4 regions of the Sphingomonas sp. DC5200-1 genome follow, and region 1 is predicted to be linked to each of the others. Evidence: predicted binding sites of a transcription regulator. Region 1 holds the regulator's gene; each other region holds the start of a gene.
What was found. The regulator LexA, encoded in region 1, represses DNA repair genes until DNA is damaged. The targets are predictions, from matches to a motif close to GTTCCNCNCTTGTTCT.
Positions count from the first base shown of each region.

Region 2: the regulator LexA is predicted to act here: its motif matches at 5,963-5,978, upstream of ACP7A3_RS17215 (LexA family protein).
Region 3: the regulator LexA is predicted to act here: its motif matches at 4,449-4,464, upstream of ACP7A3_RS20500 (LexA family protein).
Region 4: the regulator LexA is predicted to act here: its motif matches at 5,533-5,548, upstream of ACP7A3_RS20185 (ImuA family protein).

Region 1 covers NZ_JAFCVW010000005.1:404,041-411,723, forward strand. The annotation lists gene ACP7A3_RS13675 (ComEC/Rec2 family competence protein) at 1-903, shown strand, start outside; gene lexA (transcriptional repressor LexA) at 1,174-1,866, opposite strand; gene ACP7A3_RS13685 (molybdopterin molybdotransferase MoeA) at 1,925-3,106, opposite strand; gene moaC (cyclic pyranopterin monophosphate synthase MoaC) at 3,111-3,578, opposite strand; gene trpC (indole-3-glycerol phosphate synthase TrpC) at 3,575-4,351, opposite strand; gene trpD (anthranilate phosphoribosyltransferase) at 4,348-5,343, opposite strand; gene ACP7A3_RS13705 (anthranilate synthase component II) at 5,340-5,924, opposite strand; gene ACP7A3_RS13710 (hypothetical protein) at 6,088-6,519, shown strand; gene trpE (anthranilate synthase component I) at 6,932-7,683, opposite strand, start outside.
Region 2 covers NZ_JAFCVW010000009.1:93,447-101,129, forward strand. The annotation lists gene ACP7A3_RS17190 (IS110 family transposase) at 1-951, shown strand, start outside; gene ACP7A3_RS17195 (ISNCY family transposase) at 1,097-2,194, opposite strand; gene ACP7A3_RS17200 (hypothetical protein) at 2,544-2,876, shown strand; gene ACP7A3_RS17205 (ISNCY family transposase) at 3,809-5,227, opposite strand; gene ACP7A3_RS17210 (hypothetical protein) at 5,467-5,916, opposite strand; gene ACP7A3_RS17215 (LexA family protein) at 6,033-6,446, shown strand; gene ACP7A3_RS17220 (Y-family DNA polymerase) at 6,452-7,683, shown strand, end outside.
Region 3 covers NZ_JAFCVW010000022.1:3,749-11,431, forward strand. The annotation lists gene ACP7A3_RS20475 (autotransporter domain-containing protein) at 1-1,694, shown strand, start outside; gene ACP7A3_RS20480 (hypothetical protein) at 1,745-1,939, opposite strand; gene ACP7A3_RS20485 (hypothetical protein) at 2,028-2,267, opposite strand; gene ACP7A3_RS20490 (bacteriorhodopsin) at 2,702-3,415, shown strand; gene ACP7A3_RS20495 (beta-carotene 15,15'-dioxygenase, Brp/Blh family) at 3,487-4,266, shown strand; gene ACP7A3_RS20500 (LexA family protein) at 4,502-4,930, shown strand; gene ACP7A3_RS20505 (Y-family DNA polymerase) at 4,927-6,195, shown strand; gene ACP7A3_RS20510 (endonuclease/exonuclease/phosphatase family protein) at 6,238-7,185, opposite strand; gene ACP7A3_RS20515 (DUF6961 family protein) at 7,240-7,425, shown strand; gene ACP7A3_RS20520 (SOS response-associated peptidase family protein) at 7,517-7,683, shown strand, end outside.
Region 4 covers NZ_JAFCVW010000018.1:21,222-28,904, reverse strand. The annotation lists gene ACP7A3_RS20195 (error-prone DNA polymerase) at 1-3,057, opposite strand, end outside; gene ACP7A3_RS20190 (DNA polymerase Y family protein) at 3,054-4,838, opposite strand; gene ACP7A3_RS20185 (ImuA family protein) at 4,753-5,514, opposite strand; gene ACP7A3_RS20180 (strawberry notch-like NTP hydrolase domain-containing protein) at 5,718-7,683, shown strand, end outside.

The DNA of each region.
Region 1 (7,683 bases):
ACGGGCGTGGTGGTGGAGGCGGCGCTGATGCCGATCGCAATCTATCACTTCCACAAGGCGGGCCTGTATGGGGCTGCGGCCAATATCGTCGCCATCCCGCTGACGACGTTCGTCGTCATGCCGCTGGAGGCGGGGGCGTTGGTGCTGGACACGGTCGGGCTGGGCGGGCCCGTGTGGTGGTTGACCGATGGGGCGCTGCGCGGGCTGCTGTGGCTGGCGCATGTCGTGGCGGATGCGCCGGGCGCGTCTCTGGTGGTGTCGTCGATGCCGCTGGGGGCGTTTCTGTCGATGGTCGCCGGTGGGCTGTGGCTGGCGCTGTGGAGTACGCGGATGCGCTGGATCGGCGTGCTGCCGGTCGTCGCCGGTGCCGCCTGGGCGGCGTCGACCCCGCCACCCGATCTGCTGGTGACGGGGGACGGGCGGCATATGGCGATCCGGCTGGGTGGCCGGCTGGCGCTGCTGCGCGACCGCGCCGGGGACTATACGCGGGCGATGCTCGCCGAAAATGGCGGGACCGATGGCGAGCCGTGGCTGCTCGACGATCTGCCGGAGGCCCGGTGCAGCCGCGATGCGTGCGTGGCGGTCCTGCGGGACGGGGGAGGGCAGTCGTTCCGCGTCCTGGCAACCCGCAGCGGCTACCAACTGGCATGGCGGGATGTGGTCGCGGCCTGCGGGAGGGCGGACGTCGTGGTGAGCGACCGGCGGCTGCCGCGGGCGTGCCGGCCGCGCTGGCTGCGGCTAGACGCGCCCGTGCTGCGGCGTACCGGCGGGGTCATGCTGACCCTGGCGAGCGGGCGTGTGCGGACCGTGACGCAGCCAGGGGATCGGCATCCATGGTTGGTGGGAGCCAAGGTCGCCCCGCCTCGGCCGGACGATATCCCGACGGCCATGCCTCCGCGATGACCTCAGCTCGAGCGCTGGTCTCGGTCTGAGCCTTTGCGACGGGGCGCTGCTTCCCGTAGCGGCACGAGTTCGGGTCAATCCGTCATTGCTTCGCTGCGCTCGCAATGATGCCCGTGTCTAAACATCCGATATTTAAGGACTTTCAAGCACGCAATCAGCGGGAAGCCGGAATGCCCTGCCCTCGACGGGAGGCAGAAGGCGCCGTTTGGAAAGTCACAAAAGTCTCACGAACGATCGTGTTTTGCGGCGCGCCACCACGCCGGAATCCCGTCAGTCGTAGCGGCGCAGGATACCCGACAATTTGCCCTGCACGCGGACGTGCGAGGGAACGTAGCGCTGCGGCTCATAGGCGCGGTTGGCGGGATCGAGGCGGATCATCGCGCCTTCGCGACGGAAATATTTGAGTGTCGCCTCGCTATCCTCGATCAACGCAACGACGATCTCGCCATCGCGGGCGATGTCGGTACGGCGGATCAGCGCATAGTCGCCATCTAGAATACCAGCCTCGACCATCGAGTCGCCGGAAACCTCCAGCGCATAATGTTCGCCGGTGCCGAGCAACGCCGCGGGGACGGCGAGCATCGAACTGCCTTCGAACGCCTCGATCGGCACGCCGGCGGCGATCCGGCCGTGCAGCGGGATTTCGACGACGTCGTTCGCCGGCGAGGGGGCGGGACGCACATTGCCCGCGGCCGGCGCGCTCGGCGGCGCAGCGGGAGCGGGCGTTTCAGGCGCCTTGCGTTCGGAGCGTTCCGGCATGCGCAGCACTTCCAGCGCGCGCGCACGGTTGGGAAGGCGGCGGATGAAGTTGCGTTCCTCCAGCGCGCTGATCAGGCGGTGGACGCCGGACTTGGACTTGAGGTCGAGCGCGTCCTTCATCTCCTCGAACGACGGTGAGATGCCCGTCTCCTCGAGCCGGTCGTTGATGAAGCATACAAGCTCGTGCTGCTTGCGCGTGAGCATAAGCGGTCCTTCCCCGTCAGAACAGACGCGGAACTTCTAGGGAACAATTCGTGGGGCGTCAAGCGATGACGAGGATTTCCGCCGAGTCGCCCACGCGCGCGACGGGGGCACCGACCGGCCGCACGATCAGGCAATGCGAGCGCGCCAGCGTCAGCAGCATCGAACTGTCCTGAATGGTCGAGGCATAGGCGCGGCCGTCGCGCAGCTCTGCGCGCAGATAATCGGTGCGCGGGCCGTTGGCGGGCAGGTCTTCCCCCAGGATCGCCATCGTGCTGCGCGGCAGCGGGTTCGCAGCGCCGGACAGGTGCGCGATCAACGGTTTGACGAAGAGCAGGGCGGTGACGAAGGCCGATACCGGGTTGCCCGGCAGGCCCAGCACCTGCATCGCGCCGCGCCGTCCCGCCATCATCGGCTTGCCCGGCCGCAGCGCGATCCGCCAGAAATCGATGACGCCGCCCGCTGCCTCCAGCGCCGGGCGCACGAGGTCGTGGTCGCCCACGGACGCGCCGCCGGTGGTGACGAGCAGGTCGGCGTCGACGCGCGCGAACGCATCGCGCAGGCGATCGAGATCATCGGGCAGGATGCCGAGGTCGATCAGCTCGATCGGCAGGTCGGCGAGCATCGCCGTCAGCATCGCGCGATTCGATTCGGGCAGCGCGCTCGGGTCGCCGCCGGTGCCCGGATCGACCAGCTCGTCGCCCGTGGCGCAGATAGCGACGCGCACCCGGCGGTGGACGGCGATCAAGCCGATACCCCCGGTCGCGGCGACGGCGATGCGCGCGGGCGTCAGCCGCTCGCCTCGCGCGATCAGGCGATCGTCGGCGTGAAAGTCGAGGCCGCGGCGGCGGGTGTTGCGGCCGAGCGTCGCCGGACCTTCGCCGGTCAGGTGGATCGCGGTGCCGTCCGCGTCGATCTCTTCCTGCACCATCACCGTGTCGGCGCCGTCGGGCATGGCCGCGCCGGTGAAGATGCGCGCGGTTTCGCCAGGACCGACGGTGCCGGTAAAGGGGCGACCGGCGGCGCTTTCGCCGATCAGCGTCCACGGTCCGGGCAAATCGGCGAAGCGGATCGCATAGCCGTCCATCGCCGAGAGGTCGGTGGCGGGCTGGGTGCGGCGGGCGGCGATGTCGTCCGCCGCCCAGCGGCCCGCGGCGGCGGCCAGCGGCACGGTTTCGGTCCCGACCGGCGGGGCGTGCGCGAACAGCCGCGCCTGGGCTTCGTCGATCGGGAGCAGCGCCATGGCGTCAGGCGCGCCAGTCGCCCGACGCGCCGCCGGCCTTTTCGAGCAGGCGGATGTCCGAGATCGTCATCGCGCGGTCCATCGCCTTCGCCATGTCGTAGATGGTGAGCAGTGCGACCGACACGGCGGTCAGTGCCTCCATCTCGACGCCGGTCTTGCCGTCGGTGGCGGTCAGCGCGGTGGCGGTGATGCCGGCATCGTCGAGCGTCAGATCGAGCGTGACGCGGGTCAGCGGCAGGGGGTGGCAGAGCGGGATGAGGTCCGCGGTCTTCTTCGCCGCCATGATCCCGGCGACGCGGGCAACGGCGAGCACGTCGCCCTTCTTCGCGGCGCCGTCGCGGATCGCGGCCAGGGCGTCGGGGGCGATGGCGATGCGGCCGGTGGCGACCGCGCGACGCTGCGTCACGGCTTTATCGCCGACATCGACCATATGCGCGGCGCCGTCGGCGTCGAGATGGGTCAGGCGGCTCACCCGACCAAGGCCCGCGTCGCGGCCTCGACGTCGTCGGCACGCATCAGCGCCTCGCCGATCAGGAAGCAGCGCACGCCATGCGCCGCCATCGCATCGAGATCGGCGCGGGTTTCGAGGCCGCTTTCCGCAACGAAGGTGTAGCCCTTTGGCGCCCTGCCGACCAACTCGTAGGTGCGGGCGAAGTCGACGGAGAAGTCGTGCAGATTGCGGTTGTTGACGCCGATCAGCCGCGACTTGAGGCGGAGCGCGCGGTCCAGTTCGGATTCGTCATGTACCTCGACTAGCACGTCCATGCCGCAATCGAGCGCCGAGGCCTCGATCTCCGCCATCTGATTGTCGTCCAGTGCGGCAACGATGATGAGGATGGCGTCGGCGCCGATCGAGCGGCTTTCGGTTGCCTGCCAGGGATCGACCATGAAATCCTTGCGGATCACGGGCAGGTCGCAGGCGGCGCGCGCGGCGATCAGATAGTCGTCGCTGCCCTGGAACCATTGTTCGTCGGTGAGCACCGACAGGCAGGCCGCGCCACCCGCCTGATAGGCGCGCGCATGGGCGGGCGGATCGAAATCGGCACGGATCAGCCCCTTGGACGGGCTGGCCTTCTTGATTTCGGCAATGAGCGCATGGCCGGATTTGGCGTCGAGCGCGGCGCGGAAGCCGCGCGGCTTCGTTACCGCGGCGATGCGCGCGTCGAGATCGGCGAGGCTGATCGTCGCCTTGCGCGCGGCAACCTCTGCGCGCTTGGTTTCGATAATGCGGGACAAAATGGTCATCGGTAGGCGATCCAGCGGTCGAGGAGCGCGGCGGCGCGGCCGGCGTCGAGCGCTTCGGCGGCGGCCTGTGCGCCCGCAGTGAGATTGGGTGCGTGGTCGGCGACGACAAGCGCCGCCGCCGCATTGAGCAGCACGGCGTCGCGATACGCGCCCGCCTCTCCATCGAGCAGGCGGCGCAGTGCGGCGGCATTATAGGCCGGATCGCCGCCGCGGATGGCGGCGAGCGGGTGGCGGGGCAGGCCGGCGTCTTCCGGCGTGATGCGCGATGGCAGCGCCGCGCTGCCGACGTTCACCGCGAGGCTGGGACCGGCGGTGGACAGTTCGTCTAGGCCCTCTTCGCCCGAAATCACCGCGGCGCGCGCGGTGCCCAGCTGTTCCAGCGCCTCGGCATAGAGGCCGGCGTAATCGGGGCGGGCGATGCCGATCAGCTGGTGCGACACGCGCGCCGGATTGGCGAGCGGCCCCATCAGGTTGAAGATCGTACGCTTGCCGATGCGGCGGCGGATCGGCGTGATCCGCGCCATCGCCGGATGATGGTTGGCGGCGAAGAGGAAGGCGATGCCGATATCGGCGAGGCTTGCCTCCGCGGCCGCCCCGGCGATCTCCATGTCGAGGCCGAGCGCCTCCAGCGTATCGGCGGCGCCGGCCTTGGACGAGGCGGCGCGGTTGCCGTGCTTGGCGACCGGTACGCCGCAGGCCGCGACGACCAGCGCGACGGCGGTCGAGACGTTGAGCGTATGATGCCCGTCGCCGCCCGTGCCGCACACGTCGATCGCGCCATCGGGGGCGGCGATCGGGATCAGCCGGGCACGCAGCGCGCGCGCGGCCTCGGCGATTTCGATGCTGGTTTCGCCGCGATCGGACAGCGCCAGCAGGAAGTCGCCGATCGCCTCTGCCGAGACGCGCGCGTCGAGGATATCGGCAAACGCCTGCGCCGCGCTTTCGCGCGACAGCGGCGACGATGGATCGGGAAGCAGGACGACGCTGGTCACGGGCGCTCGCGCACCGGAATGCCGGCGATCGTCAGGAAGTTGGCGAGCATGGCATGGCCGTGTTCGGTCGCAATGCTTTCCGGGTGGAACTGCACGCCGTGGATCGGCAGGCGTTCGTGGCGAAATCCCATGACGATGCCGTCCTGGGTGCGCGCGTTGACGACCAGGGGCGAGGCCACATCGTTGACGATCAGGCTGTGATAGCGCGTCGCCATGAACGGCGAGGGCAGCCCTTCGAACAGGCCGGTGCCGTCATGGTCTACGGGCGAGGTCTTGCCGTGCATCAGCCCGCCGCGTTCGACCTTGCCACCGAAATGCTGGCCGATCGCCTGATGGCCCAGGCACACGCCGAGCAGCGGACGCCCGGCATCCGCGGCCGCGGCGACGAGATCGAGGCTGACGCCCGCCTCGGTCGGGGTGCAGGGACCGGGCGAGATGAGGAAGGCGCTGGCGCCCGATGACAGCGCCTGCCCCGCCGAAATGGCGTCGTTGCGCACCACCTCGACCTCGCTGCCCAGCTCCATGAGGTAGTGGACGAGGTTCCAGGTGAAGCTGTCGTAATTGTCGACGACGAGGATCATGGCGCCGCCATAGCCGAAGAGCGCGGGCGTGCAACCTGTCGCACCCTCTTGCGTCGCGGCAATCCTGTAGCAATGTCGGTTCGGTTAGACCCGAAAAACCATGCCACGCCGGCGGGAGCCATGGCGGCGGCTGCACGTTGAACGACCTGAAGGAGTGCCCGTCATGATCCGCCCGTTGCTGCTCGCCGCCCTCATCGCCCTGCCGGCGGTCGCCTCCGCGCAGACCACCCCCGCCACCGGGACGGACGGAACGGCGGAAGCGGGATCGCCGCCGCAGCGGGTGCGCAGCGTGACGCTGGGCGTAGGACAGAAGTGCCCGCAGAGCACCTCGACCGAGATCGTCGTCTGCTCGACGCTCGACCAGCCCTATCGCATCCCGAAGCAGTTCCGCGACAGCGGGCCGATCCCCGCGCAGAACCAGGCATGGTCGAACAAGGTGGCGGTGCAGGACCAGATCGGTCGCGCCGCGGCCGGGTTGCCGGATACGTGCTCGCCCGTCGGCACCGGCGGGCAGAGCGGCTGTGCGCTGATGCAGAACCGCCAGTGGGCGGCGGAACGGCGTGCGCAGCGCGATGCGCAGGCGCAGATTCCCTGAGGCTGGGACTAGGTTCCTAGGACCGATCGACATTCAATCACGCCAAGATACGAAGAGGTGACGATAAGACGGTTCGCGCGGAGGCGCGGAGGACGCAGAGGTGTCGCGTTTGCCGCGCGAGCGGCCTGTCTGTCTCGGTCGAAGTCAAGGCGAAGCGCTGCCACCCGCGTGACATCTCTGCGTCCTCCGCGCCTCCGCGCGAACAAAAACTCTTTTTCTTCGGGTCTCTCCGCTCGTCCCGCTCGTCGAAAATCCATCACGACGGCGAATGTCGATCGGCCCTAGTTTAGGTCGTCACCCCAGCGGAGGCTGGGGTCTCTTGCGGCTTTCGGCGCGCTGTAAGCGGGAGATCCCGGCCTTCGCTGGGATGACGGATTTGGCTGAGGTTTCGTCGGAGCGCGGTGCCTAGGGCCTACTGCCCGAACTGCCCATCCGCCGCGCGCGCTACGGCGTCGCGGGCGGCCGCGAGGATCGCACCAGCCTTCGCTTCGCACTCGCGCTGTTCGTACGCCGGCACGCTGTCGGCGACGATGCCGGCACCGGCCTGCGCGTGGATGGTGCCGTCCTTCACGATCGCGGTGCGGAGGACGATGCACGAATCCATCGATCCGTCCGGCGAGAAATAGCCGACGCCGCCGGCATAGGCGCCGCGCCGTTCGGGTTCGAGTTCGGCGATGACCTGGCAGGCGCGCACCTTCGGGGCGCCACTGACCGTGCCGGCGGGAAAGCCGGCGAACAGGGCGTCGATCGCGTCGGCGGCGGGGGACAGGTCGCCCACCACGTTCGAGACGATGTGCATGACGTGGCTGTACAGTTCGATGCCGTAGCTCGAGGTGACGCGCACCGTGCCCGGCGCCGCCGCCCGGCCGACGTCGTTGCGGCCGAGATCGAGCAGCATCAGATGCTCGGCACGTTCCTTCGGATCGGCGAGCAGGCTTTCGCGATTGGCTTCGTCCTCCGCCGCGGTCTTGCCGCGCGGGCGGGTGCCGGCGATCGGACGGATCGTCACCTGGCCATCGCGCACCCGGACGAGGATTTCGGGGCTCGACCCGATCAGCGCGAAGCCGGGCAGATCGAGGTGATAGAGGAAGGGCGAGGGGTTGATGCGGCGCAGGCTGCGGTACAGTTCGAACGGCGGCAGCGCGAAGGGCGCGGAGAAGCGCT
Region 2 (7,683 bases), on a different contig from region 1:
GGCGTCGATGCGGACGGCGTCATCGTGTCGCGTAAGGTGAGCCGAGCCAAGCTCCTGTGCCTGGTTGAGGAGCTCAACCCAGAGATTGTGGCCATGGAGGCGTGTGCCAGTTCGCATTACTGGGGCCGGCTGTTTCAGTCGGCTGGTCGGGAGGTTCGACTCATCAACGCCTACTTCGTGCGTCCCTTCGTCCGTGGATCTAAGAACGACGCCGTAGACGCTGAGGCGATCTGGGACGCGGCCAGCCGCCCGACAATGCGCTTCGTGCCGGTCAAAACGGCCGATCAGCAAAGCTTACAGTCGGTACACCGCGTGCGAGACCGGCTGGTGCACGCGCGCACCTCGCTCATCAACCACATGCGCGGCCTTATGGCGGAGTACGGCATTGTCCTGCCGAAGGGGGCCAAGCGCTTCACCTCTGGAGCGGAAGAGACGATAGCGGCCGCAGACCTGCCGCCTCTCGCGCGCGATTTGTTCGGCGAGTTGGGCGATGAGCTGCTGGATGTCGATCGTCGCATCGCCCGCGTCGACGCCAAGCTGGCTGCCATATGTAAGGAGAACGCATCCTGCCGTAGGCTCATGGCGATGCCAGGTATAGGACCGGTAATCGCGACAGCCCTCGTAGCGGCGGTCGACGACGCTCGCCATTTCCGTTCGGGCAGAGACCTCGCAGCGTGGATCGGGCTGGTGCCACGGCAATATACGACAGGCGGGAAGCCTAAGTTGGGGGGCATCGGCCGAAGGGCAAACCACTATCTGCGTCGGCAGATGGTGCACGGCGCTCGAGCTGTGGCCAGTCACCAGCGACACCGGGCTGGTGGGCGAGGCGACTGGATCCGCGCCCTTGAGGCGAGGCGAGGGTTCAACAAGACCGTCGTTGCCGTCGCCAACAAGATGGCACGTGCGGCTTGGGCGATGCTGGTACGCGAGGAGGAATATCGCGCCGCCTAACGGCAGCGCTCGGGATCGGCGCTTAGCGCCGATATGATGCGAGGAGGATGATGAAGGCTCGGCACGGACCGCCGCTCTTCAGCCTGAACTACAACATGGCTCCTGAAGCCGTTCGCTTTATAAGGCGGAGAGAAGCGGATCCTCATCATGGCCAGGGCAAACGCCCGCGAACAGGCCGCATAGATTTACGCATCCACAGCCGATGCCTGAAGATCAGCCTTGCAGCGGGAGGCGTCCATAGATTGTTGTAGTGCAGGGTGAGGGCGCCGGTGACGGTGCGCTGCTCGCGCCAGACCATCTCGGCTTCAAGGTTCTCGTGGATGGCCAGCGGTCGGTGCAGATCGCGCGGGTCGAACGGCGCCTTGGCGAACCGCTGGTTGTGTTGCGCCATATAGGAGGGGAGGAAGGCGTTGGCTTCGTCGATGGTGTTGATGCGGTGGAGCCGCATCGCCTTGACGAGCCGGTCCTGCAGCGTCGCGTTGGCCCGCTCGACGCGCCCCTTCGCTTGCGGCGAGTTCGCGCAGATCAGATCGATGTTCAGCCGGTCCAGTGCCCGCCCGAGATGGGTCATCCCGTCGCCGTTCGCCGAGGCTGTGTTGTTGCGGAACGCGCTGTGCTTGTCCGTGTAGAAGGCGACCGGCTTGCCGTGCCGCTCGAGGTACGTCCGCGTCGCGCGCATGTAGGAAAAGGTGCTTTCGCTCTCGACCATCTCGAGGTGCATCAGCTCGCTCGTCGCGTCGTCGATGAACACCAGCAGCGTGCATTGCGGGCCGCGGTCCTCGAACCACCAGTGTTTCGAGCCGTCGACCTGGACCAGTTCGCCGCGACAGTCGCGCCGGTAGCGGGGTTGGTAGGGGCGCGGGCGCCTGGCCGCGCGGTCTTTCCAAAGGCCCGCCTCCATCATGATCTGACGCAACGTCTCACACGAGAGGCCCAAGCCGTGCCGCTCCGCAAGGTATTCGCGCGCGAGCGTCGGCCCGAAGTCGGCATAGTTTTCCCGCACGAGAGCGACGACCTCGGCGCGAAAGGCGTCGCTGTAGCGGCGGTTGCTCGGGCGTCCGCGCTTGCGCGACACGAGTCCAGCAGCGCCTTCCTGTCGAAGGCGATCGAGCAGCCGGTAGATTTGCCGCCGCTGGAGGCCAAGAAGCTCCATCGCGTCCGGGATCCGGATCTCGCCGCGGTCGAGCCGCATCAGCGTGTCGAACCGGGTGATCTCAGCAGCACTCATCGTCAGCACCGTCATACCATGCGCGTCCTCGTTGCCGAGGAAGGCTATGACACCGGCGACCCACTGAAAGCACCGGCAGTGCCGTTTCTATCTAGCAGGACGGTGTCATTTGTATCTGGCGCTTACACCTGTTGTTGCCGCCAGTTAGAAAAGACACATTCTCCGCCATTTAGAAATGACACCGTCTCGTGGCAGCGGGGGCAGCGTGGAGCCCCCCAAGCAGCGCAGCGCTGCCCCCGCTGAGGCGGTGACTTTTCGGTTCTTGTGCCCTCGGACCCGCTGCGTCAGCAGCGGGCTCGGTCACGCCGGTGAACGCCGGACGCGCTCAGTTGCGGACCTTTGCGCCCGCTGTCAGACCAGGATCATGAAGAACGTCCAGATCATCGACGGTGCGAGCAACGCCACCTATAGCCTGTTCCAAGCCACCGACGACGAGTTCGCTGCCATCTTCCCTGAAGGGCGCGACATGGAAACAATCGAGGACCTGCACAGCAGGCTCGGTGGCGATGAAGCGGGTCGCGTGCTCGAAGGGCTTTGGAACCGGCCAATCTTGAAGCGGGATGCTTTAGGGCTTCACGGCACGCTGTTTTACGACAACGACTGTCGAGGGCTTCCGGCGTCGAAACGTGAAGTCGATTGGGACGAACGATCGATCAACCCAGCGCAACGGAACCTGTTTGCTCGACACCGAGGATGAGCTCCTGCCAGACGTTCGAGGCGCGTTCCGCCGCGACCTTGGTGAATGGCCGACACTGGCAGGTTTGCAGACGGTCCGTTCTTAAGCCAGTTTGTGGCGTTCAGGACGTGTTCCGACGGCGGGTTCACCCCTCAACCCTAAGTCGAGGTGGGAAAGATCAGAACCTTGTCGACGGGCACTGATACACCATCGTCCACGATTTCGATCTCAACCGAGACCACCCGGATGTCGCGGTCCCGTCCGGTCGGTTCCAGCGGTCTTGTGAAATCTGCAGATCGCCCTCTCGATATGTACACTTTCATGCAATCGGGCTGAGCAATTGACGGAAAGACCCCTGAGCGGATGTAGCTTCCGCACTTAACAAGTGCCCTCGCGCCCACAAGCCTTGTCAATCGACGTATTCGGGCAATCCGACCTCGATCTTTCAACGTATAAGGGAAAGACATATCAGCCAGGCCAGGCGCATTACGATTGGGGAAGCCCTGTGGAAGCACCGCTGGCATGAACAGAGCCCTCCCTTTGGAGAGCGCTACCTCAACCGGCAACCCCTCTATGTGAACATCATACGCGTTGCCCGGTAACCTTTCCATGTCTCTATATGAGGTTTTCCAAACCGCACTTGATGATCTAACTGTTCTCCCATCCAGAACCTTGAGGGTCACCTTGTTGGTGATCGATACTTTCTCAAAACATCCCGAAAGTAACCAAGGCAGAACCAAAGCAGCTAGCCTCTGCCTGCGTCTCAAGCGTGAAGCACCTGGAGCTCTAGATTGCATGCGGTCGAACCAGAACCTTCTGACACTGCCAGGTACGCGGAAAAAGCGCGTTCTCGATGACCCGACACACATTCTAGTCGTAGCGGATGAACGCACGTCCGCAATGGGGAGCTCGCAGGAACCTCTAATTTGTCCGCCATTGGGCGCTTTCGAACGCTAGCGGGCGTACTCGCCCAAGCCGCGCGCGACCAGCCCCTCGTTGGAGAGGCGAGGGGCGCGCTTCAGCTTCGGCGTGCCTAGCCTGCGCCGATCAATCTTCTCCGGGGCGGGGCCGGGGGCGGGGCGTGCGAAGACGCCGATGGAGCCCGAGCTGCGTGCCGGCTCGTTGTTGTTGCGCTTGGCATGATGCGGCGACGCTGCCTGGATAGCCTGAGCCATGGCAAGGGCGGCACCCAGGTGCTTGTTATCGACAATGGCGGCCTGATTCACGCGCCGCATTTTGTCGAACACACGGTAGGGCAGCACGCGCTCGCCGTGGCGGATCTCGATGCGGCCATCAGGGTACTCGCAAACATGCACGCGCTTGCGTGCCAGCGAGCGGGTGAGGGGCGTCGGCTCGAGAATGAACATCACCTTGTTAAAGTGCAGCGCCAAGGAGGCGGTGACGGTCCGCTCCTCGCGCCACACCATCTCCGCCTCGACGTTCTCATGCGCGGCGAGGGGACGGTGGACGTCGCGCGGGTCCGCTGGCGCACACGCGAAACGCGCATTGTGCCGGGCGACGTAGGAGGGGAGAAAGGCGTTGGCCTCGTCGATGGACGAGATGCCGGCCAGCCGCATCGCCTTCACCAGACGGTCCTGCAGCGTGCCGTTGGCGCGCTCGACACGGCCCTTGGCTTGCGGCGAGTTGGCGCAGATGATCTCGATGCCGAGCTTGTCCAGCGCCCGGCCGAGGTGCGTCATGCCGTCGCTGTCGGCGGTCGCGTTGTTGTTCCGGAAGACGCTGTGCTTGTCCGAATAGAAGGCCACCGGCTTGCCGTGTCGCTCGAGGTAGCTGCGGGTTGCGCGCATGTAGGAGAAGGCGCTCTCGCTCTCCGCCATCTCCAGATGCATGAGCTCGCTGGTGGCATCGTCAATGTAGACCAGCAGCGTGCAGCGCGGACCGCGGCCCTCAAACCAGTCGTGGTCCGACCCGTCGACCTGGATCAGCTCGCCACGACACTCGCGCCGGTAGCGTGATTGATGAAGCCGGGCTCGCTTCGCGACCTTGGCCTTCCACACGCCGGCCGCCATGAGCATCTGCCGCAGCGTCTCGCGGGACAGCGTGATGCCATGGTGCTCCGCCAGGTACTCGCACGCCAGCGTCGGGCCGAAGTCAGCATAGCGCTCGCGCACGATACCAACGACCTGGTCGCGGAAAGCGTCGCTGAACCGCCTGTTGCTCGGTCGCCCGCGCTTGCGCGACACGAGGCCGGCCGCGCCGTCTCGTCGAAAGCGCTTGAGCAGGCGGTACAGCTGACTGCGCTCCAGGCCCAGCAGCGCCATGGCATCGACCGGCCGGATCTCACCGCGGTCGAGCCGCATCAGCGTATCGAACCGGCTCACTTCGGCAGCACTCATTGTCAGCACCGTCATCGCTCACACATCCTCGATGTCCGAGGATGGTTATGGCACCGGAGGCCCGCTTCAGAACGGCTGTGCCTTCTCTAAATTGCGGGAGTGTGCCATTTGTACGTTGCGTCTACAGGCGCTTACACCTGTTTTGTTCGATAATATATCTTATGTTAAATCAATGGCTTAGCAGATTTCCGGCATCGTTCTTGCAGAGACTGACGTGGCTTTTTCGCAGCTAAGGCTTGCCAGTCAGTCGCGAGTTAGCCGCGCCGTCGTTCTCGCGCGCGAGCGTGTCGCGGATCTTCGTAAAGATCCTGCAGCGCGCGCAGCCGAAACGCATTCCACCAGCGTTGCCAGCGATGCTCCTCGGCATCGTGGAGCATGTGACATCGCTGGCATAGCGCGGCGAGATTGCGCGGCGCGCTATTGCCAGGATCATGATCCAGATGCGCGCAGGCCAGCACGACATAGGTGATCCGCACGACGTCGAGCGCGAAGAGGTCGCCGACCTTCACCCGTCGCCCCTCTCCCGATCGCCAGCATCGCGCTTCGCTATCCCACCAGCGCCCATCGCCCAGATGCGCGACGTGCCGAAGATGCGGTCGCCGGCAGCGTTCGCAGCGCCCTCCTGCCCGCACGAACCGGATCTGGTCCGACAGCAGCGGCCAGTCGATCGGGTACAGCCAGCGGTTTTCGGGGCGGATCGGCATCCATGACTCTATGAGTCATGCGAAATGAGAACAAAAGGAAAATCTCGTTCCCTTCATGTTCTTATCCAGCATATCATGCGCGCATGTCCGCGTGTGTGATTCCCCTGTCCCAACCGATGCCGATCGCCGATCTGCCGCCAGCGTTTCGCCTGAGGGTGGTGAGCGCGGCCGGCGCTGGCTTCCCCTCGCCTGCCCAGGACTGGGAGGAAACCGCGATCGATCTCGTGGCGCTGCTGCGCCTCGACCGCGCCGCCAGCTTCGTGTTCCGGGTCAGCGGACAGTCCATGATCGACGCTGGAATCTATGATGACGACGTGGTGGTGGTCGATCGCGACGCCACGCCGGTTAGCGGCCGCATCGTCATCGCCGTGGTCGACGGGGGCTTCGTGATCCGCCAGTTGGTCTGGCGCGACGGCAAGCCGGTCCTCGAGGCCCGCAACGCGCGGATGCGCTACGACGCGGTGATCGCGGATGAGAGTGTCGAAGTGTGGGGCGTCGTCCGCGCCTCCGTGCGCAACCTGCAGGGCTGACCGCCATGTGGGCGATCGCTGACGTCTCCAACTTCTATTGCTCGTCGGAGAGGGTATTCGACCCGTCGCTGCGCGATAAACCGCTCATCGTGCTGAGTAACGGGGACGGCTGCGCCATCGCGCGCTCCGAGGAGGCCAAGGCGCTGCACATCAAGATGGGTGCGCCGATGTTCAAGATTCGTGATATCGTCCGCGAGCATGGCATCCAATACCGCAGCAGTTCCTACGAATTGTATGCCGACATGAATCGTCGCTTCAATCAGGTCCTCGCCGAGCACAGTTGCACGGTCGAGGTGTACTCGATCGACGAATCGTTCTTTCGCCTGCCGGTGCTCCCGAACGGCCTGGGCGACGTGGCGGCCGCGCACCGCGTGATCGCGGCCGTCAAGCGTGCGACGGGCCTGCCGATCCGCATCGGGCTTGGCCCGACCCGGACGCTGAGCAAGGTTGCCAACGCCCTCGCTAAGGCGTCGGAGAAGGTCTGGAAGGGCGTGGTCGACCTGCACGACATCGAGCTGCGGCGGCGCCTGTTCGCGCAATGGCCGGTCGAGGAGGTCTGGGGCATCGCGCGAGCGATGACCGAGCGGCTGCGACCGCTCGGCGTCAGGACGACGGCCGATCTTGCCGCCCTCCCCCCGGAGGTCGCGCGCGACGTGGGGACGGTGGTGCTGGAGCGGCTCGTGCGCGAGCTGAACGGCGTCGAATGCACCGATTTCGAGCCGGAGCCGCCCCCGTCCAAGGCGACCGCGGTGACCCGCTGCTTCGGTGAGCCGGTGCGCGAGGTCGCGGCGCTGCGCGAGGCGATGGTGCGCCGCGCGGTCCGCGCGGCCGAGAAGATCCGCGCGCAGGATCTCGCTGCCACCCGCCTGATCGCCTTTGCCCACGGAAGCCGGTTCAAGCCCAACGCGCCGTCCGCCTCGCGCATAGCGCGGCTGTCGCCGGCGACCAATGATCCGCGCGTGATCGGCGGTATGGCGGGCCGCATGGCGGATGTCATGTACGAAACTGGCGGCGTCTACACCAAGTGCGGCGTCATGCTCGAGGGGCTGGAGCCGATGACCGCGCACCAGGCCGACCTGTTCGCGGTGCCCGATCCGCGATCCCCTGCCCTGCTCGCCGCGATCGACGGGCTCAACGGGCGGTTCGGCCGCAACACGATGCGGCTTGCCTCCGAGGGCTTTGGCCAGAAGAGCTACGACACCAAGCGTGCTTTCAAGAGCCCGTCCTGGACCACGCG
Region 3 (7,683 bases), on a different contig from region 1:
CGTCATACGACCGGATGATCGTCTTCGGTGATAGCCTTGCAGATGGCGGCTACTATCTGACGCTGGACCCGCGTCTGCCGCGCGAGGCGGGAAGCTTCACTACTAATCCCGATCCGGTATCACCCGAGGTGCTGGCAGCTCGACTGGGTTTGCCCTTGGCACCTTTCTACGGGCAGGGTGGTACCAATTACGCGGTCGGTGGGGCACGAGTCAGCGCTGCGAATGCGTTGTCGATCCCCATTACCACGCAGATCAGCAATTATCTCGCCGCGGGCGGCACCTTCGGTCCGCGCGACCTCGTCTACATTCAGGGCGGCGGCAACGACTATTTCGCGTTTCAGGCGGCGGGGAGCAGCAACAATGCGATCCTTACCACCGCCGCGACCCAGCTGGCCGATCAGGTCCGACGCGTTCAAGCGGCGGGCGCGACGAGGATTGTTACCCTCTCCGTGCAGACGGGCGGGGCCGCGGGCCTCCAACTTTTCAACCGGACCTTTGCCAGTGCGCTCGCTGCTGCGAACGTCAACGCGCTGTACTTTGACACGGATCGCCTCTTCAACGAGCTGGTCATGAGTCCCTCGACCTACGGCTACACCAACATCACGGGTGTCGCCTGTACGGTGCCGTCGTCGCTGGCCTGCACGCGCAATACGCTGGTGACGCCGAACGCCAATGAAACCTATATCCTTGCCGATAGCGTCCACCCGGCGGGCATCACTCAGCGCATCCAAGGTCAGGCGATCGCCAGCCTGGTACAGGCGCCCGAACAGATCGCCGGGCTCGGCTATGCCGCGCAGGCGATGTTCCGAGCGCAGCGCGACCTGATCGAAGGGCCGGAGCGGGGCGGGTCGCAGCGGGCCGGCCGCGGCCTCTCGGTGTTCGGCAGCGCGGCCTACCATTACTACAATACTGGCACGTCGGCGCAGCACGTCGGAATCACCGAACGCGGGTTCACCGGTGCGGCGGGCGCGGATCTTGCGATAGGCGAGGCGTCGGGTGTCGGGATCGTCGGGGGATATTCCAGTGGCACGGGTGACTTTGCGGCGGGTTCAGGCAGCTACAAGCCCCGTGCGTGGTCTGTCAGCGGCTATGCCCGGGGTGAGGTGGGGCCCGTCCGCCTGCTTGCGGACGGCACCTATGGCGAGATCGACTATCGTCAGATCCGGCGCTCGGTTCAGCTTGGGCCGGCGCTGCGCAACCACGACGGCAAGACGGATGGCGATTACGTCGCCGGGCGGCTGACGGCCGCGGTCGACCTGGTCTCCCGCGGTGGTATCGCCCTGGGGCCGGACGTCGCCGTGCAATATGATCGGGTCCGCATTGCCGGCTATGCGGAAAGCGGCGGGCTGTCGACAGCGGCGACCTTCGGCAACCAGCGGATCCAGAGCCTAACCGGTCGCTTTGGCGCGGTGGTGCGCTCGCTGCCCGGTCAACCGGTTCGAATGTTCGCGCGGGCGGGATATGAACGCGAGTTCGACGACGATCCTCGGGCGTTCACGATCACGCCGACCGGTGCCCCAATCAGCTTCACCAGCGACGTGACCCGTGCCGACCGCAGCTACATGAGCTATGCCTTCGGTGTCGACGGGCGGATCGCTGGCGCGCTGTCAGTCCGCGGCGGCGTGTCTGGTTACGCCCTCCGCGACAACCGAGATAGCGTCACTGCGTTTGCGGGGCTGTCGGCAGCCTTCTAACCACGGTTGTCTCGGGGGCTGGGGCGGCGGTCTAACCGCCGCCCTTCGCATTAGATTGCTTTGGCGCCGGGGGTGCCGCACTTCGCGAACTTGCCCTTCGCGTCCTTGCAGCGGACAGCCTTAGCTGCAGCCTTCGGCGGGCACTTGATGAACTTCCCGGTCTTCGCGTCTTTGCAAGGCGCGGCGAATGCCGGGGCGCCTGCCAACAGGCTCAGCGTGGCGGCGGCGACGAACAGCTTGCGCATCTGACATTCTCCCGCCCGATCATCGGGCCGCGCGATGCTGCGACGCTTGCGGCTCATCGTCAACGACGCGAGCGTCCGGTTCCCGTCGCTACAGTCCGCCCTCGAACTTGAAGGCGAAGTGAGATGGGGTGGAGCGCGCCGACTCGCCTTTCTTACGGGCGGGTGTGACCGAGACGAGCGTCAGCTTCCCGTCGGCGACGTCGGCCGGCACGCCGAGAATAAGGTCCATTGGCTTCGACCAGGAGCCGCCGCTGACGGTCGCCCGCAGAACGACCCGGCCCGCCCATACGCATGTGACGCCGACCGGGCAGCGGCTGTCCTCGATCACTTGATCGGGTCGTACGTGCGGACCACCAACCACCGCCGTCTGGCCGATGCCGACTGGCCCATCGATCGCGGGTGCGGCTGTGCATGCGGACGTCAGCGATGCCAGAGCGACTAAAATAGCGTGGCTACGGGCGGTCATTTGTAGCGTGTATCGCATGTGGCAAGGAGGCGCATCCAGATGGGCTTCAGCTGACACCCGGCGGCATGTCGGTGCCGATGAGGCAGTGTCGTGCGACCTGCCCCGCCGTGGTGACGCTGCCCGAGATATTTGTTCGCGCAGCGGGATCTGCTTCGATACATCCCTAAACCACGCACAAGCCCCGCCGACGGCGGCCGATCATGAATTAAGCGTCATGTCCGGACACAAAAAGATACAATCGGTGTTGAGGCGGTCGGGTCGGCATGGGGTCGCCCCTTCACATGGGGAACTCCCACATGGATCAGACCGCCTTCCTGGCTGGCTTCACAATCATGTCGCTCGGCTCATTGGCTATCTATGCGACCGGCAAGAAGACCCATCCGTCAGGCCATCACACGTTGCTGCACGCCAGTGTGCCGTTCATCGCAGCGACGGCGTACCTCGCGATGGCGTTCGGTATCGGTACTCTCATCAAGCCAGACGGATCCGCGATATACCTCGCGCGCTACGTCGATTGGTCGATCACGACTCCGATTTTGCTGGCCAGTGTCGTGCTGGCCGCTTTCCATGAACGCGGACGCACTGGTGAAGTCGGAGGGTATCTCACATCGATCATCGTGCTCGACGTGCTGATGATCGTGACCGGGCTTATCTCGTCGCTCGCAGGCGCTCCGGTAGTAAAGTGGGTGTGGTTCGGCTGGTCCTGTGTCGCCTTCGTGGGTGTACTGTATCTGCTATGGGGGCCGCTCAAAGCGCTCGCGACGAGCCGTGGAAAAGCATTGGGTGACGCCTACACAAAGAACGTGTCGTTCCTGACGGTCGTCTGGTTCCTGTACCCGGTCGTGTTCGCGGTGGGGCCTGAAGGGCTGAAGATCATCACGGACAACGCCTCGGTCTGGGCGATCCTCATCATGGATGTCGTCGCGAAGGTCGTCTACGCCTTCTACGCCGCGTCGAACCTCGACAAGGCCCTTACCCAACACGACGAATCACGCGATTCGTTCCAGTGACCCAGGCTTCGGGCGCCGGTTGGGTTGCTCTGGCGGGGGCGGCAACAGCCGCCTCCTTCGGATCGCTTGCCGTGCAGCTCGGCTTCGCGATTCTTGCCGTTGGTGTGATTGGGATGGCTCACGGCGCCAGCGACCTCGCGATGGTACCTCGACCAAGGCGTCCGTTGTTCTTGACGCTCTATCTAACGGCAGGCGCCGCATGCCTTGCATGGTGGGTTGCGGATCCCGCCATCGCTCTTCCGCTATTTCTGATCGTATCAGCTGTTCACTTCGGACTAGAAGACGCTCCGCATGGCAGCGTTCTTGAGCGTGTCGCAAGAGGGGTGAGCCTGATCGCAACGCCGGCAACGCTACACGTGGCATCGCTGTCGAACATTCTTCTCGCTGCCGGTGCTCCGGAGGGTGTCTCGTCCATTATGGCCGGCTCCTTGGCCATCATTGGCGCAACTGCTGGTGTTGCGCTAGTGATCCTCGGCTTTCAGCGAAGCGACACGCGCTTGTTGTTTGGAACGGCGGCGCTTTTGCTCCTCCCGCCGCTCGTCGGCTTCTCGGTCGGCTTTCTTGTCCTTCATGCTCTACCGCAGACGATCGAGCGCAAAGTGCAGCTCGGCTGTTCCTCCATTGCTTCGTACTTGCGGGCGGTTAGCCCCGTCTTGGGTGCCGCTGTGCTTCTGGTCGTACTGATCGGCATCTCAATGCTGAGCTGGGATCCTACCGGGGTTAGGCCGCTGTTCGCGGCCATCGCCGCGTTGGCCATTCCCCACCTGCTGATCACGCCTTGGTTTGCGGCGCACGTGCATACGTCACCAGTCTCATCATCGACCCCGGCGAGACTACCAAAGACAGCATAACTCCCCTTAATGCTGCCACCCAGAATTATGGCGTGGCCCGGGAAAGTGCTGCTGGCCGCCGCGAGATGGGGATACGGCACCGCAGCGCCCTGATGTCGCCACCACCGTATTTCGCTTCTCGTCGTCGATCACCAGCATTCGCGCCTGTCATGCGACCATGCGACAGGCCGTTACGATTCAATGTTCCGTTTTCGTTCTTGCGGGCGTTACAATACGGGCGACCGAGGGAATCGAGATGAACACGTTGCGCCTGCACGAAATTCCGTACGAACTGGTGCCGCGCGAGACGCCTTTACTCCTGTTGCGCACACCGGCCGGTTTCCCGTCGCCAGCGCAGGACGACATGGAAGAACCCATCGATCTGGGTGCTTGGCTCGTCGAGCATCCTGCCGCGAGCTACACCATGCGGGTGGACGGACATTCGATGTCGGGGATCGGCATCAACGACGGCGATCTGATAGTGGTCAATCGCGCGAAGACCGCTCGGGCTGGCTCGATCGTCGTCGCGCTGGTGCATGGCGAGCGGACGTTGAAGCGCTTGCGATTCAAGGACGGGCGGCACTGGCTCGTGCCCGAGGCGGAAGGCTATCCGCATATCCTCGTCGACGAGTTCGTCGAGATCTGGGGCGTCGTCGTAGCCGTCGCCCGGCGCGTAGCGGCATGACTTCGCCCATCGCGCTGATTGACTGCAACAATTACTACGTCAGCTGCGAACGCGCTTTCGACGCCAGTTTGGTGGGCGTGCCCGTCATCGTCCTGTCCAACAACGACGGCTGCGCCATCGCGAGATCGGCCGAGGCGAAGGCGTTGGGCATCAAGATGGGTGATCCCATCCATCACCTGCGCGATCTGGTCCGCAGGCACCGCATCCGCGTCCTGTCGTCGAACTACACCCTGTACGGCGATATGCAGCGCCGCGTGATCGCGGCATGCGAGGCGTTCGCCCGCGATTTTGAGATTTATTCGATCGACGAGACATTCCTCGACCTCGCCGGCTTCGAAGACCGTGACCTGGTCGCCCACGCTCATCAGATGCGGGACCAGGTGCGGCAGTGGACGACGATCCCGACGTGCGTGGGCATTGCCGAGACGAAGACGCTCGCGAAGCTGGCGAACGCCGCCGCCAAGAAGAACGCCGAATTCAACGGCGTGGCCGACCTTCGCGATGATGGGCTGCGCCACGACGTGATGCAGGCATTTCCGGTTGGGGATGTCTGGGGCGTTGGCGGCGCCACGGCCCGCAAGCTGAATGACCTTGGCATAACGACCGCCGGCATGCTGCGCGACATGCCGATGAAGCAGGCGCGGGCGGTCGGCACTGTCGTACTAGAGCGCTTGGTTGCCGAGCTGCGTGGCGTGCCGTCCGCAGCGGTCGAGATGGTCGAGCCGCAACGCAAGGGCATGGCGGTGACGCGCTCGTTCGGCACGCCGGTGAGGACGTTCGATTCGATGATGGGCGCGTTGAGCCAATATGCCATGCGCGCTGGTGAGAAGCTGCGCCAGCATGGCCTCGTGGCCGCCCGACTGACTGTCTTCTTCCACACGAACCGTCACAGGCCCGACCGGCCCCAATATGCCGGATCTCGCACGGTGACGCTGCACCCAATGACGAACGACAGCCTCGAATTGATCGCCGCCGCCCGGCGTGGTGCCGAAAGGGCTTGGCGGGACGGTTATGCGTTCACGAAGGCCGGCATAATGCTGGATGACCTCATTGCTGCCGATATGCGGCCTAGGACGCTATTCGAGGGCGACACAACGAAGCGCGATCGGCTGATGACCGCTCTCGACGACATCAACGGCAAGTTCGGTCGGTGGACTGCAGTCACGGCATCGCAGGGGTTTCGCCGCGAATGGAAACTGCGGTCAGAAATGCGTTCCCCCGCATGGACGACGAGGCTGGCGGAGGTGCCGACGGTTAAGGCGTAGATCGAATTTCGGCTCAGATGAAACGCGCGGATCCGAATGGGGTCAGTTGGCTATGAGCGCGCTGACCGGGCAATGGTCCGACAGGTGTTTTTGGCCGGTGCCATATGCAGTCTCCGCGAACCCACTGGCCTGCGCGGCGGCGCGTCGATCCAGAACAATGTGATCGATGAAGGCGCGATACCGAGGATCGCAACGAGGCGTCACACCCTCGTCGGCGAGGCTTAGATCAGCGTTGGCGGGGCTGCCATCATCTAGCTCCGCCCAGACCGCATCTCCGCTTTCGGCGAGCCGGCGGTTCCAATCACCCAGCACTGCAAAGCGGTCGGGACCGTCGGCGGCGGCATCGATCCATTTTTCCAGCACCGGCACCTGTTGCAGGAGGGTGCCACACGCCTGCACCCGATCGCCTTGGAAGCAGCCTGACTTCAGGTGGACGGCCAGCAGGCGGATCGGTTGATGTCCCGGAGCGAGGACACGAATGTCCACGCCCGACCGAAGTTGCGGATTGCCGAGCTGGAGCGCCGTCACATCGGGATTCCGATCAACTGTGATGCCCTTCCTGATCGCGAAGCCCACAGCCTGCCTGATGAACGTCTGTTCGGGATGCCGGCCGCCACAGCTGCCCGAGGCGGCCCCAGGTCGCTGTTCCATGACGATGGTATACCGCGCCGGGTTGAACACCCGGGCTGCGGCTGCCTCGTTCTCCGCCTCTTGAAAGGCGATCACGTCGGCATCCATGCCGTCCACTATGCGCCGCATGGCCATATAATCGGCATCGCTACGCGGCTCGCATCCGACGCCATCTTTTTCCGCGAGAAACTCCAGATTCCATGACGCGATCTTGAGCGGACGGTTCGTCTCGGGGGCGGTCGCCGACTGCGCGGCAGGGGTTTGAGGCGAAACGCAGGACGCCAAGGTAGCGAGGAGCGACGCGGCGAGCAGGGGGCGCATGAACATCGAGGCACAGTGCCAATCGTCGAGCGGCGGCACAATCCTCAGCTGGCAATGGTTGACGGAAGCACCGCCAGGAAGGACGTTGCCGATATGACGCCGGAACGAGAGCGATGGGCCGAAGCACTTGCGGTGGACCGGCAATATGGGGAGCAGGCGCCGACCCATGTCGCCGAGCGGATCGCGGCCCTGGCCTTGGAAAACGACGAGGGTGGCGTGAAGCGGTGGATGCAGATCGCCGCGCGCCTCGACCAACTAAAGGGCACAAGCCTGCAATGACCCGCGAAGATAAGTGGATCTATGCGCAGGCATGGGGCTTGGGTATTGCAATGCTCGCCTCGGTCGCCGTCGTCATCGCTGGGTGGTTCTGATGTGCAACCGAGCGCGCCTTTCGAGCGAACCTGAGACGCTTTTCGAACGCTTCGGCGCGACGTGGGCGGAACACGTCGTTCGGCCGAATAAGGATCCGCAGGAGCTATTCCCCAAGTCGAAGGCTTTCGTCGTCCGCCAAGAGCGCGGTCGCCGTGCCGTAGATGT
Region 4 (7,683 bases), on a different contig from region 1:
GATCCGATCGCAGATCACGTGGATCACCTCGCCTTCGCGCTGCACGCGCCCTTTCAACCCGACCATCGACGCCGACATCACTGTGCGATGCTGCGCCTCGAAACGATCCGGCCACAGGATCCCGTTGGCGATGCCGGTTTCATCCTCGATGGTGATGAACAGCACGCCTTTGGCGCTGCCCGGCTTCTGCCGGACAAGGATGATGCCCGCCACCTCGACGTGGCGGCCATCACGGATGGTGCTCAGGTCGGCACAAGAGCGCACGCCTTGTCGGGACAGCTCGTCGCGCACGAAGCTTAGGGGATGTGCGCGAAGCGACAGTTGCAGATTGCGATAGTCCTCGATGACCTCGCGCCCGTCGGTGAGTGGGCGCAGCGCTACCGCAGGCTCGATACCCTCGACGCTGCCGGCAACAGCCGCACGATCGGCGGCCGCGAAGAGGGGCAGCGGCGCCTCCCCCAGCCCCCTCACCTTCCACAGCCCTTGCCGCCGATCGGCGCCGAACGCGTGGAAGGCGTCGCCGTCGGCCAGCTTCTCGATCGAGGCGCGTTGCGCCCCCGATCGGCGCCAGACGTCCTCCACGCTGTCGTACGAGGCGGTTGCCCGAGCTGCGACGATCTTGGCCCCATCGGCGTTGGACAAACCGCGGATCACCCTCAGTCCGAGCCGGACGGCCAGATATCGGCTCCCGGTCGGCTCCAGCGTACAGTCCCAGCGGCTCGCATTGACGCAAGGCGGCCGAACCTCGACGCCGTGCTCGCGCGCGTCGCGCACGATCTGAGCCGGCGCGTAAAAGCCCATCGGCTGCGCGTTCATCAAGCTGGCGCAAAAAACGTCCGGATGATGATGCTTCATCCACGACGACGCATAGGAGATCTTGGCAAAGCTCGCGGCATGGCTCTCAGGAAAGCCGTAGGAACCGAAGCCCTCGAGCTGACGAAAGGTACGCTCCGCGAAGTCCCGTGGATACCCTCGGGCAACCATGCCTTCCACCAGTTTCTCGCTGAAATGGCTGACACCGCCGGTGAACTTGAACGTCGCCATCGCACGGCGCAGCGCGTCCGCCTCAGCCGGCGTGAACCCGGCGCCGACGATCGCAACCTTCATGGCTTGTTCCTGAAAGAGTGGAACGCCAAGCGTCTTTTCGAGAACGGCGCGCAGCTCAGGGCGTGGATACTCGGGGCGCTCAAGACCCTCCCGTCGGCGGAGATAGGGATGGACCATATCGCCCTGGATCGGCCCGGGCCTTACGATCGCGACCTGGATGACCAGATCGTAGAAGCGCCGCGGCTTCATGCGCGGCAGCATGCTCATCTGGGCGCGGCTCTCGATCTGGAATGTCCCGAGCGTATCGGCCTTCTGGATCATGGCGTAGACGCCCGGATCGTCGTCCTGCAGATCCTTCAGCTCCACATGCAGGCCCTTGTCCGCCTCGAGCATGTCAAAGGCGCGGTTCATGCAACCGAGCATGCCGAGCCCAAGCACGTCGACCTTCATGAACTTGAGGCTGTCGATATCGTCCTTGTCCCATTCGATGATCTGGCGGTCCTCCATCGCCGCTGGTTCGATGGGAACGAGGTCGTCGAGACGATCATGGGTCAGGACGAAACCGCCTGGATGCTGGCTCATGTGACGCGGTACACCGATCAGCTTGCGCGCAAGATCGAGTGTGAGACGCAGCCGGCGATCACCGATGTCGAGGTTGAGCTCGTCGACCTGCTTCTCGCCGACCCCTTCGGCGGACCACCCCCAGACCAGGCCTGCCAAGGAGGAGGTGAGATCCTCGGGCAAGCCCATCGCCTTGCCGACATCGCGTACCGCGCCGCGCGCCCGGTAACGAGTGACGACCGCGGTCAGCGCTGCCCTGTCACGCCCATAGGTTTCGTAGATCCACTGGATGATCTCCTCGCGCCGTTCATGCTCAAAATCGATGTCGATATCGGGGGGCTCGCGCCGTTCGCCCGATACGAAGCGTTCGAAGAGCAGTTCATGCTTGATCGGATCGATCGACGTGACCCCGAGCACGAAGCAGACGCACGAATTGGCAGCCGAGCCGCGCCCTTGGCACAGGATCCCACGCCGGCGGGCCTCACGCACGATCGAATGGACCGTCAGGAAGTAGGGCGCATAGCCGAGTTCGCCGATCAGCCGCAGCTCGTGTGCGATCTGGTCGCGATAGGACTTGGGCACGTTTCCGTCGAACATGCCCTCGACCGCTTCGGTCGCGAGTTGCTCGAGCGCCTGTTGTGCAGTCAGTCCCTCAATGACCCGCTCGTGCGGATATTGATATGCCAGTTCGCCGAGGTCGAAGGTGCACATCCGGGCGATGTCGACGCTCGCCTGCAACGCGTCCGGATAATCCTGGAACCTGCGTACCATTTCGTCGGGCGATTTGAGCGCGCGATCGGCGTTGACCTCGCGTCGATAGCCCAGTTCGTCGACGGAGCACTTCTCTCGGACGGCGGTGACGACATCCTGCAGCAGCCGCGCTTCCGGAGCGTGATAAAGGACGTCGCCGGTGACGACCGCGCGTATGCCCGCACCACCTGCCTGTCGCGCGAGCGCGTCGATGCGAACCGCATCACCTGGCCGACGCCGCTGGAACAGCGCCATATAACCCCGCTGCCCGAAGACCGCCTTGAGGTCGGCCAGCGCCTCAAGGTTCTCCTCGTCCGCCTCGTGCGGTAACAGGATCGCGATGACGGCGTCGGACCATGGCGCAAGATCATGCCAGTGCAGCAGACATGCGCCCTTCCCTGCCCGCTTCTTGCCGACCGTCAGGAGCCGCGTGATCCGCGACCAAGCTGGTCGATCCGTCGGATAGAGCAGGAGGCGTCGGCCGCAGGACAGATCGACCCGGGTGCCCGCAATCAGGCGAACGCCGGTCGCTTTCTGCGCCTCCCAGGCCCGGACCACGCCGGCCACGGTCCCGATATCGCTTACCCCGATCGCGGGATATCCGAGCAATGCTGCGGCAGAGAATAATTCCTCGGCAGACGATGCACCGCGCAATAGCGAGAAATGCGTGAGGACCTGCAACTCGACGTAATGGGTCATCCAAAGACCCCATGCATCCACCACGACAGATCGCCGGTGTTGTCCTCGAAGCCGTCGCCGCGCCGGAATACCCAGAACCGGCCGCCCTCCTCATCCTCGACCCGGTAATAGTCACGGATCGCCCAGACCTCGGCGTCACGCCGCCACCATTCGCCATGCACCCGTTCGGGACCATCGCCGGCGACGATCCGATGCACGCGCCCTCGCCATTCGAAGCGGCGCGGAGGTTGGTCCGGCATCAGCGCGATGACCCGGCCGAGGGGTTCGGGTCGAGCAAAGAGCCGGATGGGCCGCTTCCATGCCGGCCATGCGCCCGGCAGAGCGATGGGGTCGGATCGGATCACGGCGCGCTCGGGCACGTGGCTTTCGCGTGGGGCTGCGCGGTAGACGGCCTGGGCACCGATCCGGCCCGCGATCACGTCGACGAGGCGCGCTGGATCGCGCTTCTGTCGGTCGTCGACCAGCACGGCGCCCAGATCCACCGCGTCAAGCGGTTCGGTGTGCGGCGCTACGAGCCGAAACTGCTCGAAACCCAAGCCCGGATCGATCCGCTCGATCCTGAGCTTCAGCAGGCGAAGCAAGTGGGAAACTTCTCGCGTGGGTCGCGAAGTCCCCACGCCGACGATCTGTTCGGATCCATCGACCCGCAGGCCGGCGAACCGCAGCGACCGCGCGCCCAGCCCTCGCGCTTGCAGAACACGGGCAAGATCCCGCAGCAGATCGCCCATCACCTGCTCAATCGCCTCAGCGGTACCGATCGGCTCGAGCAACCGGCATTCAACGCCAGGAACCTCGGCATCCTCGCGGGGCGTGATCGGCTCCGCTACGGCACCCAACGCCTGATCGAGCCGAACGATCGCTGGCAGCCCGAGGCGCCTGGCGAGTGGTCCCCGAGCCACGGGCAGGAGATCTGCAATCGTATCGAAGCCGAAGCGTCGACACGCACGGAGCGCGGAGGGCGCAAGCCGCAAGGCGGCAACCGGCAGCGGCGCTAATGCATCCGCGGTCGCGCCCGAGGGTGCCCGTATGATCTCGCCGCGTCCGTATCTTGCCAGGGCATGCGCCGCTCCACCCGTATCGGCGACCGCGATCCGTGCGGAGAAGCCCGCCCGTCGGCAGAAGGCATGAAGACGGCGGCAGAACAGCTCCTCGCCGCCATGCAGATGCGCGCAACCGGAAAGATCGATCCAGATCCCGTCGTTCGGCGTCGCCGCTGCGACCGGCGACCAGCGTCGTACGGCGAGCAAGGCCAGGCGATCGAGCAACGCGCTATCCGCCTCCGGATCAGCCGGGCGGACGTCGAGGTCCGATACGAGCGCGCGTGCGTGGGTCGCCGCCATGCCCGGATACACGCCCAGGGCGCGCGCCCCATCGCACGCGGCGACGATGTCTTCTCGCCGCCCGACCTTGCCTACCAACGCCAGCGGCGCGTGCCCCAGCAATGGGAGGGGATGGGGCGATGTCGGAGCAGCCTGCACCATGGCCTTAAACGGATGGCTGGCCGCCTCCGACCGGCGACCGAGTTCGCGTACGGGGGGACGCGCATGCGTTGGAAGCGCTGCGATCTGTGCCTCAACAACAGCCCGCGTCGGCAGCCCTTGCCGCGCCCACCGGGCGCCCGGACGCCATCCGCCGCCCCGGGGCACCGAACAGTCCCCCGGATCGTCGTCGATCGGCACCTCGAGGACAGACCGTTCAGGCTGCTGCAGAGCGGACCGTTCCAGCCGCCTCAGCCGATCGATGGCTAAGGTCGGCAGGAACAGCGAGACGACCCGTCTCATCGCTGCCCTCCACGATCATGGTGAAGCTCTCGCCACCACGTTGGCGGCTGCACTCCAGCGAACAACGCGGACGACCCACCCCCGCGACCGCGAGGCGCTGGGACGAAACGGACCCGATGCGCCAGCGCGTCCAGGCTGCGGACGGCTCGTTGAAGACTTCCTGGCCGAGACGGCGCGCGCGGCGAAGGAGAAGAATGGGTATGTCGGCATCACCCGCGACGAGCTGCAAGCGTCGCGTCGCGACCATTGAAACCTTGCTCGCCTCGGCGACGATCGCACACGGCGTGCCGTCACGCACCGCGTCCTCGACCACCGCCAGGAGCGCGGTATCGTCCCTTGGCTGGGCATAGATCACGCTTGCGGCCGGCAGCCCCGCTTGCTCCAGCGCCGGCGCGTAGAGATCAGTGCGGCAGCTCACCCATAACACCAGACCGCCTGTGGCGATCGCTTCCCGCGCGGCGATGCCGGCGAGGAAGAGCGTTGCGGCCGCATCATCGGCGAGCGAGGGGCTGCGCGGCGTAGCTTCGTGCAACGCCCCCGCCCGTAAGCCCCCTCCCCCCAGCCGTGCGTCGAGCGCCGCGATGCCAAACGGCATGACCCTGAAGTCGGTCGCCGGCGAAGCGATCCTGCGCAAATGGTCAATGCCGGGGACGGCAGGATGAAGGGCGGCGGACATATCAGCTAGACTCAGTGTGTTCCCTTTATGTTCCGTAAAGTTGGCATTCGCGTCAAGACGATTCCGTGCGGCGGCATGGGACGGGTCGTGTGCGATCAAACCCGAGCTCGCCGGTCGATTCTCGCCAGGCCGACAAGAGGGGAGGCCGCCTCCGGCGTGTCGATCCGGTGATGAACACCGGACGGAAGAACGGAGTAACCTCGATGCGCCACCTACCCGCAGCCCGCCTCCTCGATGCTTCCGAGCTGGAGTTTGCCGCGCCATCGATCACGGCCGCCAGGGCGCTCGCCGTGATCATCGCCAGGAAAGACCCGGTAAAGCGGGAGTCGTTGCTGTGGCTTATGGAACAGGCGCACGGCACGTCCTCAGCCGACGGTCGCTGGTCACTGCGCGACGCCTATGACGTGCTGGAACTGGCCCAGGTCCTTTACCTCGCGACCGCGGACTTGCCCGCAGGGCCTGCGGCCTGCCTCGCGGAGCTCAACGGGCTGGTGTCCAACCTGCCGACCCATAGTGTGCGCAGCGAAGAGCAGATCGAGCTCCAGCAATTCTCAACGCCCGCGCCGCTGGCCTTTCTGGCGGCCCTTGCCGCGCGCATCGGGTCCGACGATCTCGTCCTCGAGCCCTCCGCCGGTACCGGGCTTCTGGCAACCTTCGCTCACCGGGCCGGCGCACGCCTTGTCCTCAACGAACTCGACGCGACCCGCGCTGCGATGTTGTGCGCCGCTTTTCCCGACACGACCGTCACCACGCATGACGCCGAGCTGATCCACGACTTTCTCGACCCGGTCATCCGGCCCACTGCGGCCCTGATCAATCCGCCGTTTTCGCGGAGCCTGGGGCGCCATGCCGATCCGCTCGCGGCCTTCCGACATCTCCGCTCGACATTGTCCCGGCTTTCTGTTGGCGGACGGTGTGCGGCCGTTCTCCCCGAACGGGTCGATACGTCAAGTCGAGCCTGGAAAAGGGCGACGGAGGGCTGCGCACTGACGTTGCATCTTGCGCTGCCCCCCAATGCCTATGCGAAGCACGGTACGGGTCAGGCTGTGAAGATCATGGTCCTCGAGAAGGGGCGCTCAGGAGAAGCAGAGCTGATCCGTTGCTCCACCCTCAGCGATGCCCTCGGACATATCGTGGCCTTCCCAGCGCCTACACGGGTCGCGGCGCCTTCATCGCCGGTTCCCAGGCCGTCGTCGTTGCTCGGTGCTCTTGCGGCTCGTCCCCGGCTGGCGACGCCACTTGCCCGCCCTACGCCCTCTGCCGTGATGCGGGACATCTCCTATGCGGTGCTCGACGATCCGGCACCGGTAGGCGAAGCCGCTGGCGTCTACCTTCCCTATCGACCAAGCCGCATTGTGATTGAGGACGCCGCGCAGCATCCAACCGCCTTGGTGGAATCGATCGCAATGGGGTCGATCACCGCACCGCAACCGCATTATGCGCCGAACCTTCCCGTCGCCATTCTCGAAAGCCAGGTCCTGTCGGACGCGCAGCTCGAGACGCTGATCTACGCTGGTGACGCCTTTCAGCGCGACCTTCCCGGCCGATTTCATCCCGGCGAGGAAGGCCTGACCCTGATTCCGGACGATGAAGGTCGCCCGTATCGGACGGGCTTCTTCCTCGCCGATGGAACCGGGGCGGGAAAGGGTCGGCAAGTCGCGTCTATCATCCTCGATCATTGGCTCCGCGGTCATCGCCGGCACGTCTGGATCTCGAAGACCGAAACGCTCCTTGAGGACGCGCGACGGGACTGGACCGCGGTGGGAGGACTCGCACTCGACATCCAGCATCTCAACCAATGGAAGCTCGGTACGGCCATCGGCGCCGGAGAGGGCGTCCTCTTTCTCACCTATGCGACGCTGCGATCGAGCCGCGGCGATAAGGGCAGTCGCCTCCAGCAGATCCTCGACTGGGCGGGTGATAGCTTCGAAGGTATGCTCGTCTTCGACGAAGCACACGAGATGGCCGGTGTAGCTGGAGGCGAAGGCCGGTTCGGCACGAAGGACGGATCGGATCAAGGCATCGCAGGCGTGCGGCTGCAGAACCTCCTTCCACGCGCGCGAGTCCTCTACGTCTCGGCCACCGGTGCCTCCGATGTGAACAATCTTGCCTATGCGACCCGCCTCGGCCTGTGGGGTCAAGGTACCGCCTTCGCGGATCGCCGCGCCT